DNA from 2 places in the Streptomyces sp. NPDC042259 genome. Region 2 is predicted to be linked to the other one. Evidence: riboswitches for the same ligand, from Rfam matches in the RefSeq annotation. Region 2 holds a riboswitch; the other holds the start of a gene.

Evidence for each region. Region 2 has a riboswitch for cyclic di-AMP ahead of ACZ6MA_RS24510 (C40 family peptidase). Riboswitches for the same ligand answer to the same signal wherever they lie in the genome.
Region 1: another riboswitch for cyclic di-AMP. It lies ahead of ACZ6MA_RS23865 (transglycosylase family protein); the one in region 2 lies ahead of ACZ6MA_RS24510 (C40 family peptidase).

What each region holds. Positions count from the first base shown of each region.
Region 1 covers NZ_JBVJDW010000009.1:221,942-227,838, forward strand. Annotated here, with positions in the region: gene ACZ6MA_RS23855 (cytochrome P450 family protein) at 1-839, shown strand, start outside; gene ACZ6MA_RS23860 (transglycosylase family protein) at 955-2,025, shown strand; cyclic di-AMP (ydaO/yuaA leader) riboswitch at 2,285-2,467, shown strand; gene ACZ6MA_RS23865 (transglycosylase family protein) at 2,472-3,200, shown strand; gene eno (phosphopyruvate hydratase) at 3,508-4,794, shown strand; gene ACZ6MA_RS23875 (FtsB family cell division protein) at 4,954-5,427, shown strand; gene ACZ6MA_RS23880 (DUF501 domain-containing protein) at 5,522-5,897, shown strand, end outside.
Region 2 covers NZ_JBVJDW010000010.1:43,617-49,513, reverse strand. Annotated here, with positions in the region: gene ACZ6MA_RS24525 (MFS transporter) at 1-1,307, shown strand, start outside; gene ACZ6MA_RS24520 (DUF6875 domain-containing protein) at 1,297-2,004, shown strand; gene ACZ6MA_RS24515 (rodlin) at 2,153-2,554, opposite strand; gene ACZ6MA_RS24510 (C40 family peptidase) at 2,814-3,287, opposite strand; cyclic di-AMP (ydaO/yuaA leader) riboswitch at 3,292-3,456, opposite strand; gene ACZ6MA_RS24505 (cytochrome P450 family protein) at 4,008-5,207, shown strand; gene ACZ6MA_RS24500 (hypothetical protein) at 5,271-5,897, opposite strand, start outside.

The sequences.
Region 1 (5,897 bases), on a different contig from region 2:
CGGACCTGATCCACGAGTTCGCTTTCCCGCTGCCCATCTACGCGATCTGCGATCTGCTTGGTGTGCCCCGCGAGGACCAGGACGACTTCCGCGACTGGGCGGGCATGATGATCCGCCACGGCGGCGGGCCGCGCGGCGGGGTCGCCCGGTCGGTGAAGAAGATGCGCGGCTATCTGGCCGAGCTGATCCACCGCAAGCGGGAGGAGCTGGGAGAAGGAGGGGACGACGACCTCATCTCCGGGCTCATCCGCGCCAGCGACCACGGTGAGCACCTCACCGAGAACGAGGCCGCCGCCATGGCCTTCATCCTGCTGTTCGCCGGTTTCGAGACCACCGTGAACCTGATCGGCAACGGCGTCTACGCCCTGCTGCGCAATCCCGGTGAACGGACGCGTCTGCAACGCGCCCTGGCGGCGGGTGACGAGAGCCTGCTCGCCACCGGCGTGGAGGAACTGCTGCGCTACGACGGGCCGGTGGAGCTGGCGACCTGGCGGTTCGCGACCGAGCCGATCAGTCTGGGCGGGCAGCGCATCGCCGCCGGCGATCCCGTGCTCGTCGTGCTCGCGGCCGCCGACCGGGACCCCGAACGGTTCGCCGGGCCGGACACCCTCGATCTGTCCCGGCGTGACAATCAGCACCTCGGATACGGGCACGGCATCCATTACTGCCTGGGCGCGCCGCTCGCCCGGCTGGAGGGCCAGACCGCGCTGGCGACGCTGCTGCGCCGGCTGCCGGATCTGCGACTGGCCGCCGACCCGGAGGAGTTGAGGTGGCGCGGCGGGCTGATTATGCGTGGTCTACGCACGCTTCCGGTGGAGTTCACTACGCGTATCAGATGACCCTACGTCAGTTCGCGTGACCTTCGCGTGACCTCCGCTACACCGGCTTGTGACTCCCGTGGTCCGTCGCTATGTTCGACCACCATCAACTCAGCCGCCAACGAGAGGCCAACGCATGCGCTCCGGCAACGGTAGACACCGCAGACCCCGTCAGGTACCGGCGATCGTGGTCGCGGCGGGGGTGACGGGCGCGTCCCTCGCCATGCCGCTGCTCGCCGCCACCGGCGCGAACGCCGCCGATGCCCCGACGTGGGACAAGGTCGCCCAGTGCGAGAGCGGAGGCGTCTGGAGCTCCAACTCGGGCAACGGCTATTTCGGCGGGCTGCAGCTGACGCAGGAGATGTGGCAGCAGGGCGGCGGCACGGACTACGCGCCGCGCCCCGACCTCGCCAGCCGCTCGCAGCAGATCGCGGTGGCGGAGCGGATCCTGGCGAACCGTGGCCCGGACGCCTGGCCGAGCTGCGCGGTGTCCTCGGGGCTCGCCAAGGGCGGCAAGGCGCCGGAGGTCAACCCCGGCAGCACGCACACCCCCGAGCCGGAGACGTCCACCGGGCCCGCGCCGACGCGCACCACCCCCTCCACGCCGTCGACCTCTTCGCCTTCCCCCGACCCCGATTCCTCCGACTCCTCCCGGAAGCCCTCGCCTTCCGACAAGCCGTCACCTTCCGACAAGCCGGCCTCGCCCTCCTCCTCGCCGTCTTCCCCCACCTCTCCCGCCTCGCCGTCCGCCCCCACGGGGACCGGCCGGCCGAGCGGCGAGCCCACCGGGCCCGCGACCGGGGAGTCCCCCCGCCCCACGGACGGCACTTCGGACGGCAAGCACCGCACGCCCGCCACCGACGATCCCACCGAGATCCCCTCGACCACACCCGGTGCGCCCTCCGGCACCCCGGCCCCCGGCAACGCGGACAGCACGGACGGCACGGACGCCGGCAAGGAGCACACCGGGACGCCGCGTTCGGACACCGGCCGCGCCTCGCGGGACGGCGGCGCGCGAACGGACCAGCCGGGCGCCGGTGACTACACGGTGCGCCCCGGTGACAACTTGTCAGCCATCGCGGAGGAACACTCCGTCGCAGGCGGCTGGTCCACCCTCTACCAGGACAACAAGAAGGTCGTCGGCTCCGATCCGGACCTCATCCAGCCTGGTCAGAAGCTTGAGGTCCGGAAACACCCCACGAAATAGAGCAGACTTCGGGGGGAATGTCCGTTCCAGTCGAAAGTGAGACATGGGTCTCGTTGACTTTTGGTCGGAAGGTCCTCATCCGGAGTTTGTTCATGGGGTCTCACCTGCGGAAACGAGGTGTTCCCGTGGGTAACAAGAGGCAACTGTGGCTGGAATCAGGGGTTTGAACCCGTACGCCAGCTGTGTCTAACGTCGTCACCGCTCGCCACCGCGAGCACCACGGCCGCCACGCCGAATCCTGCCGGCGGCCGGAGGGGTCGTCGCGAAAGCGCCGTAGGCAGGAGCGGGGGAACCAAGGTAGGCGCCGGAACGGTCCAGCCGATCACCTGATCGACAGGAGCGGGACGGCTTGGGGTGAAGCCGGGTGTGCACCACACACCGGGCCGGGCAACTCACAGCCCGAACCCGACAGCTCACCTCGTAGGCGTCGGTGAGGAAACCGACTCATGTCCAAGGGCAAGCACCGTCGTCCGTCCAAGGCCGTTCGTATCGTCACGCTCGCCGGCGTCGCCGGTGTCGCCGTCGCCGCGCCGCTGATGGCCACGACCTCCGCCAACGCCGCCTCCGTCTCCACCTGGGACGCGGTCGCGCAGTGCGAGTCCGGTGGCAACTGGTCCATCAACACCGGCAACGGCTACTACGGCGGTCTGCAGTTCTCGCAGTCCTCCTGGAACGCCGCCGGCGGCCAGGCCTACGCCGACCGCGCCGACCACGCCACCAAGAGCCAGCAGATCGCCGTCGCCGAGAAGCTCCTCGCCATGCAGGGCCCGGGTGCCTGGGGCTGCGCCGGTGCGGGCGGTCTGACGTCCGGCGGCCCGAAGGCCGACGTCGACACCTCCGGCTCGTCCTCGCGCGGCACCTCCACCAAGTCGCACGCGGACCGCAGCGAGCGCCAGGCCCCGCAGCAGACCGCGCCGAAGGCCGCCCCGCAGCTGCAGTCCGACGACGAGGACGACGCTCCGGCCCCGGCCCCGAAGCAGACCGCTCCGAAGGCCACCCCGAAGTCCTTCAAGAAGGGCGACGGCGAGTACGAGGTCAAGTCCGGCGACACCCTCGCCAAGATCGCCGAGGCCAAGAAGGTCAAGGGCGGCTGGCAGAAGCTCCACGAGCTCAACAAGGACATCGTCGAGAACGCCGACCTGATCTTCGTGGGCCAGCACCTGCACCTCAGCTGATCCGGCGGGCCGGCCGCCGCGCCGCGCCCCCAGTGTTCACAGCGGACCGCCCCGCTCCGACGCGCGCCTTCCCCCCGGGGCGCGCCGGAGCGGGGCTCCGCCGTTTCCGGGGCCCCGCCGGCTCCGGCGGTCCGGCCGTCCGGCCCGCCGTCCGTGTTTCCCGCTCGGCGAACACATCGGCTATTCGTCCGATGATCTCGGCATTTGTGCGGTTTTTCGGCTCGCCAGGTGGTCCACCGGCGGGGGGAACCTCCGGAGCCCGTTAGGCTCGGGGGCAGAACTCCAGACACACACGAAGGAGACGCACGTGCCGTCTATCGACGTCGTCGTAGCTCGCGAGATCCTCGACTCGCGAGGCAACCCCACGGTCGAGGTCGAGGTCGGCCTCGACGACGGCTCCACGGGCCGTGCCGCCGTGCCGTCCGGCGCCTCCACCGGCGCCTTCGAGGCCATCGAGCTCCGCGACGGGGACAAGAACCGCTACCTCGGCAAGGGTGTCGAGAAGGCCGTCCTCGCCGTCATCGAGCAGATCGGCCCGGAGCTCGTCGGCTACGACGCCACCGAGCAGCGCCTGATCGACCAGGCCATGTTCGACCTGGACGCCACCGACAACAAGGCCTCGCTCGGCGCCAACGCCATCCTCGGCGTCTCCCTCGCCGTCGCGCACGCCGCCTCCGAGGCGTCCGACCTGCCGCTCTTCCGCTACCTCGGCGGCCCGAACGCGCACCTGCTGCCCGTTCCGATGATGAACATCCTCAACGGTGGGTCGCACGCCGACTCCAACGTCGACATCCAGGAGTTCATGATCGCGCCGATCGGCGCGGAGTCCTTCTCCGAGGCGCTGCGCTGGGGCACCGAGGTCTACCACACCCTCAAGGCCGTGCTGAAGCGCAAGGGCCTGTCCACCGGCCTCGGCGACGAGGGCGGCTTCGCCCCGAACCTCGGCTCCAACCGCGAGGCCCTCGACCTCATCCTCGAGGCCATCAAGGAAGCCGGTTACACCCCCGGCCAGGACGTCGCGCTCGCGCTCGACGTCGCCGCGTCCGAGTTCTACAAGGACGGCTCGTACGAGTTCGAGGGCAAGTCCCGCTCGGCCGCCGAGATGACGGACTACTACGCGGAGCTGGTCGCCGCGTACCCGCTGGTCTCCATCGAGGACCCGCTGTTCGAGGACGACTGGGACGGCTGGAAGACCCTCACCGAGCGCCTCGGCGACAAGGTGCAGATCGTCGGTGACGACCTGTTCGTCACCAACCCCGAGCGCCTCGGCCGCGGCATCGAGGAGGGCGCCGCCAACGCCCTGCTGGTCAAGGTCAACCAGATCGGTTCGCTGACCGAGACCCTCGACGCCGTCGAGCTGGCCCAGCGCAACGGCTTCAAGTGCATGATGTCCCACCGCTCCGGCGAGACCGAGGACGTCACCATCGCCGACCTGGCCGTCGCCACCAACTGCGGCCAGATCAAGACCGGTGCCCCGGCCCGCTCCGAGCGCGTCGCCAAGTACAACCAGCTGCTGCGCATCGAGGAGATCCTCGACGACGCCGCGGTCTACGCCGGCCGCAGCGCCTTCCCGCGGTTTCGCTCTGCGAACTGATTAAACGCGGCAAGGGCTGACATACCCGCTGTGAACGGGCGCTGAACGGCCCCGGCCGAAAACCCTCCCGGGACAGACGGCAGCCTCACTACGTCCTCGGCCACGGTCCCGTACCGTGGCCGAGGACGTACGTTCGTTCAGAGACCACGGGGAGGCGACGTGGCGGCGGAACGGTTGCCCACCGCGACCAGGCTCAAGGCGCTCGGCACGGTGCTCGTACAGGGCCCGTCGGCCCGCGGCGGCCGGGTCTACCGCGCCCGGCCGCCCCGCCGCAGCCGGCTCACCGGCCGGGCCGCGCTCCTCGCGCTCGTCGTCTGCTCCCTGGTCGTCGCGCTGGCCTACCCCATGCGCCAGTGGGTCACCCAGCGCTCGGACATCGCCGACCAGCGGCGCCAGTCCGAGCGCGCCCGCGAACAGGTCAGACAACTGCGGGAGCAGAAGGCGCGGCTGGAGGACCCGGCGTACGTCGAGCAGCAGGCGCGCGAGCACCTGCACTACCTACGCCCCGGTGAGACCGGCTACAGCGTGGTGGACGGCAGCGGGCCCGCCAAGCGCCGCACGGACCAGGGCGCCGCCAACCGCCCCTGGTACAGCAACCTCTGGGACGGCGTGGACGCCACGGACTCCCCGTAAGGGCCCGTCAGGGCTCCTCCCGGATCGTCCCGGATCGTCCTGATCTCCCGATCTTCCCCGACCACATTCGAGAACACCGAGTACGAGCGAGCACATGGACACCCCTCCTCCGAAGACCGAGCCCACCGAGCCGACCGACGCGGACATCGCGGCGTTCAAGGAGCAGCTGGGCCGCCCGCCGCGCGGGCTGCGCGCCATCGCCCACCGCTGCCCCTGCGGCAACCCCGACGTCGTCGAGACGCAGCCGCGTCTGGAGGACGGCACGCCGTTCCCGACGCTGTACTACCTGACCTGCCCGCGCGCCGCCTCCGCGATCGGCACGCTGGAGGCGGACGGCGTCATGAAGGACATGACCGCCCGGCTGCAGAGCGACCCGGAGCTGGCCGACGCCTACCGCGCCGCGCACGAGGACTACATCACCCGCCGTGACGCCATCGAGGTGCTGGAGGGCTTCCCGAGCGCCGGCGGCA
Region 2 (5,897 bases):
CGGCGCGCCGCGCCACGGTGCGGCTGTATCTGCTGCTGACCGGTCTCGATTTCTTCGGCGACATGTGTCTGACGGTCACGTCGGTGCTGCTGCTCGGCGAGCGTGGTCTGGGCAGCGGCACCATCATCTGGCTCATCGCCTCGGTATGGCTGCTGGAGGCCCTGCTGGAGGTGCCGACGGGGGTCTTCGCGGACGCCATCGGGCGCCGGGCCGCCGTCGTGGTGGGCTTCGCCGTGCGCGCGGCCGGCTACGGCATGCTGTTCTTCTCCGCCGATCCCACGGTGGCGGTGGCCGGAACGCTGATCGCGGCCGTGGGCGCGCCGTTCGCCTCGGGCAGCCTGGACGCCTGGGCCGTGGACCGGCTGCGGCAGGAGGATCCCGCGGCGAGCCTCGACGCGCTCTTCGCCCGGGGCCGGATGGCCGAGAACGCCGGCATCGTGACCGGCACCGTCGCCGGGGCGGCGGCCGGGCAGTTCCTGGGGCTGGCCGTGCCGCAACTGCTGGCCGGGGCCGCCTGTCTGGCCGGGGCGGTGTGCACGACGGTGCTGCTGCACGGCCGGTCACCGGGGGCGGCGGGGGCCGGCCCCGGGGTGGACCGGGCGGGGGTGCGCCGGGAGCTGACCGCCGCGTCGCTGGAGGCTCTGCGGGGCTGCCGCCGGGCGCTGGGCACCGACCGCCTGCTGACCGGCCTGTTGCTGTGCGCCGCCGCGCTGTGCCTCTTCCGGGGGCTGCCGGGCGTGCAGTGGACCGTGCACTTCGACGTTCTCACCGGCGGCTCCCTGATCGCCCTGGCCGCGGCCCGGTGCACCGGTGACCTGTTGCAGATCCCGCTCCTGGAGGTCGTCGCCCGGAAGGTCCGGCACGACCCGGGGGCGCGGGCCCGCGTCATCGTGCTGGCCGCCGTGGCCGCTGGGCTGTTCCTCGGCGGCTCCGCCCTCACGTCCTCCGGCTGGGTCGGCGTCCCGCTGTACATCGGCTTCGTGATGGCGGCCGGGCTGTGCATGCCCGGCCTCAAGGCCGCGCTCAACGAGCAGGTGCCCGCCGGGTCGCGGGCCACCATGCTGTCGGCGGGCGGGCTGTTCAACTCCCTCGCCACCGGTCTCGGGCTGTATGTGATGGGCGGGCTGGGCATCGGTCTCGCGGACGTCCGGGGAGTGTGGACCATCGCGGCGGCCGGTACGGCACTGTTCGGTGCGCTGGCCGCCTGGTTCTGTGTCCGGTCCCTGCGGACGCCGCCGGTGGGCGTGGCGGCCGAGCCGCGGGGGGTGGGCGAAGCCGCCGAGGAGGATGGTGCCCGTGTGCCCTGATCCGGACCCCGGGCCACCGGCCGAGGCGCGGCGCGGCGAGCTGCTCCGGCCCGCTCCCGTCGTCTTCGGTGACACCGACGACGAGGGCGACGGGGGGACCGAGCTGGGGGCCGTCTTCCGGCCCTATCTGCGCGACTACATCGGTGACTCCATCGGACGCCCGGGCCCGTCGAGCGCCATCTGCCCGTTCGTCCGGGGGGCGTTGCGGGAGGGTGTCATGCACTACGCGGAGCTGCGCGTGGCCGGGCACACGGCGCCGCGCGCGGTGGCCCGGGCGCTCGTGGGTTATCTGGCGTGGTTCGACCGGGCCTCGCAGCGGGTGTCGGCCGAGCACCCGGGGCTGGTGGTGGCCTTTCCCGGTCCGCCCGCCGCGCTGCTGCCCGTGGTGGCCGCCGCGCACCGCGCGGTGCTGCCCGCGGTGTACGCCCGGGGGTGCACCGCGGCGCTCTTCCACGAGGATCCCGCCGAGCCCGACGACCCCCGGCACCCCGAGCCGCCGTATTTCACCGCGCCCGCCCCCTTCTACGTGCTGCGCAGGATCATCCCCGCCGATCTGCAACTGTCCTTGCGGGTACGGCAGATGTTCCCGGCGTATCACCGGCTGCACGCGGCGGAGGCACGCCGTACGCGACTGCGGACGAAGGAAGCCGCCGAGCGCTGGAACCAGGCGTGCCGCGAGCACGGTCTGACGCCCTGAGCGGGCGGGGCGGGCCGTCGTGGACTTGGGCCTCGGCCGCGGGCGGTCATGCCGGCTCGCGGGGTGATGAAGGCCCCGGCACAAGAGCGTCCCCCTTTCCGGACCCCGCGTGCCCGGAAAGGGGGATGACGTCAAAGGCTCCCGGCCGTCAGTGGCCGCCGTTCGCGGAACCGTTGCCCGACAGAATCGGGATCTCGTCGAGGATGTGCGAGAGCTGGTCGTCGCCGTCGCTGATCGTCGAGTTGTCGGTGCACTGCTGCTGCTGCTGCGAAGTGAGGATCGGGATGTCCTGGATGCCGATGTTGATCAGCGCGACAACCGACTGGATGCCGAGCTTGCCGATGGCCAGGCACGGCTTGTTCAGCGTGCCCTGGATCAGGCTCATCTGCGGGCTTTCCTTGCCCCCGGTGACCGTGTTGCCGTAACCGGTCTTGGCGGCGTTGCCGTTGGCGACGTCATTGTTGTCGTTGTCGACCGCCATCGCCGGGGCGGTGATGGCGCCGACCGCGGAAACCGTCATCGCAGTCGTGGCGAGTACCTTCTTGAGCACGTCCATGCCTTTCGATCGTTTAGCGCCCCTCACAAGGAAGCGACCTGAGTAACTCCGGCCGATTTAAGAAGTTCCGGACATTCACTCATTTGAGCCAGCCGGATCCTGGGGGCGCCATCGAAAGACAAGCGGCAAGCCGCCGGGTGTTTTCGCATTGTGCTGATAACGCGGCGCGCGCGGCGGCGCTTCGGTAGCCGTCGGCCCGCCCGGACAGTCCCCTCACAGGAGCGTCCGGGCGGGCTTCGAACAGCCTCAAGGGCTACTTGACGCGTCCGTACCAGACACTGTTCGTCCAGATCTTCTCCAGCCGCACGGACTTACCCGGCTTCGGAGAGTGCCAGATCTGATTCTTCCCGGCGTAGATCCCCACGTGGTAGACGTTGCTGCCCGAGTGGAAGAACACCAGGTCGCCGGGCTGACGTGAGCCGGACGAAAGATGCCTGGTCTTGTTGTACTGCGAAGCCGCGGTACGCGGCAGAGCCTTACCCGCCTTCTTGAAGGCGTACAGCGTCAGGCCCGAGCAGTCGAAACGGTTCGGACCGGTGGCGCCGTACTGATACGGCGACCCCTTCTTGGAGGCCGCGATCTGCAGCGCCTTCGTTCCCGGAGTCGCCGCCTGTGCGTCGGTTGCCAGAGTCGGGATCAGCATCGACGCGGTGACGGTGGCCGCGGTCAGAACGGAAGCCGTTCCGGCCCGGGAAAGAAGTGCGGGTATGCCAGGAAACGCAGACATGCCAAAGCCCTTCGTCATCCGCCTACGAAAGGTGACCTGTCGGGTTCGGGCTGACAAAGTTGCCCGGTCACCGAAGTGACTTCACCCCAAGAACCACCGCCATCGTGGTTCGTCGTGCTTGGGTCTCCCGCTCCTGCCGATCCTTGATCTGTATCTGCACCCGGTCGGCGGCAGGACTCGGCGTCCGCCCGGGTCGCCCGCCTCTGTGACGGGTTCTTGTGTGTTCGATCAGAGATCCTGCATCATCGGCCGCCCGAAAACAGAGCCCGGACCCCCTTCTGTGAACTTGTTCACTTCACGTCACACCGGGGAACCGGGGTCCGTTTCCGCCCCGCCCGAACCCCTGTCAACACCGCGCTCCGCATGCGAATCGGCTTCGGCCCGCGCGGGAAAGCCGCTGAATAGCAGGGGAGTTACCGGTGGTCGCGAGCGGAACCCACCGGGGGTCACAAGCACGGTCCACGGTATGCGCCCGTCGCTTCCGGATGCGTTCTCGCCGACTGACCGAATAACAGCTTCCGCATTGTGTACGACCGGGGCGGACTGACGGGTGATGAGCGTTCGCGGCCCTTCCCGTTCGACTTCGGGGCGAGCGATCCCTCTCGACGGAACCCTAAGCGTGGACACCTCCCCACTTGATGTTAGGGTCGGGTCCGGCAAGTGGGGGCCAATCCCCACTTGATCTCCGGTCATGGTCCGGAGCGACGAAGGGAAACGCCTGTGTCCACGCCGTCCCTCGAAGACCTCACGCCCGCCGGCACGGACTTCGCCCAGGACCCGTATCCGCTCTACGCGAGCCTGCGGGAGCGGGGCCCCGTCCACCGGGTGCGGACCCCCGACGGACGCGAGTCGTGGCTGGTCGTCGGCAACGACGAGGCCCGGGCCGCCCTGACGGACCCCCGGCTGCGCAACGACATCCGCCACTCGCCGGACTGGGAGGACGACGGCGGATACGCGATCGGTCTGAACATGCTCCAGGTCGACCCGCCGCACCACACGCGCCTGCGCGCTTTCGTCGCCAAGGAGTTCACCCCGCGCCGCATCGAGGAGCTGCGCCCCCGCATCGAGCGCCGGGCCGGTGAACTCCTCGACGCGATGCTGCCGCTCGGCCGCGCCGACCTCGTGGAGTCCTTCGCGCTGCCCCTGCCGCTGACGGTCATCTGCGAACTGCTCGGGGTGCCCGTCGCGGACCGTGCCGCGTTCCGCGAGTGGTCCAACGAGATCGTCCTGCCCAGCGGCCCGGAGGCCGCCGGCGCCGCCGCCCGGGCGATGACCGGGTACTTCGTCTCGCTCATCGAGGCCAAGCGGCAGGCGCCCGGCGACGATCTGCTCAGCGCCCTGACCACCGCCACGGACGACGACGGCGACCGGCTCTCACCCGACGAACTGCTGGGCATGGCCTTCGTCCTGCTCGTCGCGGGCCACGAGACGACCGTCAACCTCATCTCCAGCGGCGTCCACGAACTGCTGCGCCATCCCGGGCAACTGGCGGAGCTGCGCGCCGACTGGTCCCTGCTCGACGGTGCGATCGAGGAGATGCTCCGCTACGGCTGCCCGGTCGAGCGGTGCGCCTTCCGTTACACCGCCGAGCCGGTGGAGATCGGCGGCACCACCGTCCCCGCCCGGGAACCGGTGATCATCGTGCTCGCCGCGGCGGCCCGCGACCCCCGGCACTTCCCCGACCCCGACCGCTTCGACATCCACCGCGAGCCCCGGGGGCACCTCGCCTTCGGCCACGGCGTCCACCACTGCCTCGGCGCCCCGCTCGCCCGGATGGAGGCGGCCATCGCCCTCAGGGCCCTGCTGGAGCGCTGCCCGGACCTGGCCTTCGACGTCGACCCCGCCGAGCTGACCTGGCGGCCGAGCATGGCGCTGCGCGGACTGCTCAGCCTGCCGGTGCGCTTCACGCCGGAGCGGTAGCGGGCGGGCGACGGTGCCCCGGACCCGCGTGCCGGCCCGGGCCACCGTGCCGGCGGGTGGGTTTCAGCCGCCCGCGCCGGCGGGCGGGCGGTTGTCGGGCACCTCACGGCCGGGCAGCATGTCGCCCCGCTCGTCCGGCCGGACGCCGCCCCGCTCGCGCAGCGGCGGGAGCACCGCGTCCAGTTCCTGGTCGTTCGCCGGGTGGGCGGCCTCGGCGGCGCCGCGCAGGACGTCCCGGCTCACCTCGCCGCGGGACGCGCTGAGCCGGACCACGTAACCGTCCTTGGCCACGGCGTACTCATGCGAGCCCGCCGTGGAGCGGTACCACAGGGCACCCTCCCGCTCACAGCTCGTCAGGCCGCTGCCCTCACCGTAGACGGGGACGTCGGCGCAGTTCGCCTCGGTCAGCGTGCCGTGGTCGACGGTCAGCCACAGCACCGCGCCGCCCTTGACGTAGGCACCGGAGAAGCCGTCGTCGTTGATGACGCCGACGGACTGCTCGGCGAGCGTGAATCCCGGGACGGTGGTGACGTGGATCAGCTCGATGGCGGTCCCGATGGCGCGGGCCCGTGCCTCGAGTTCCGCCCGGTCGACGAGGGCGGCGGCCTGGGCGGCCGCGGAGGTCACGGGACGCTCGGTCCGGTCCACGGTCTGGGCCGAAGCACCGGCGGTGAGGGCGAGCGGCAGCAG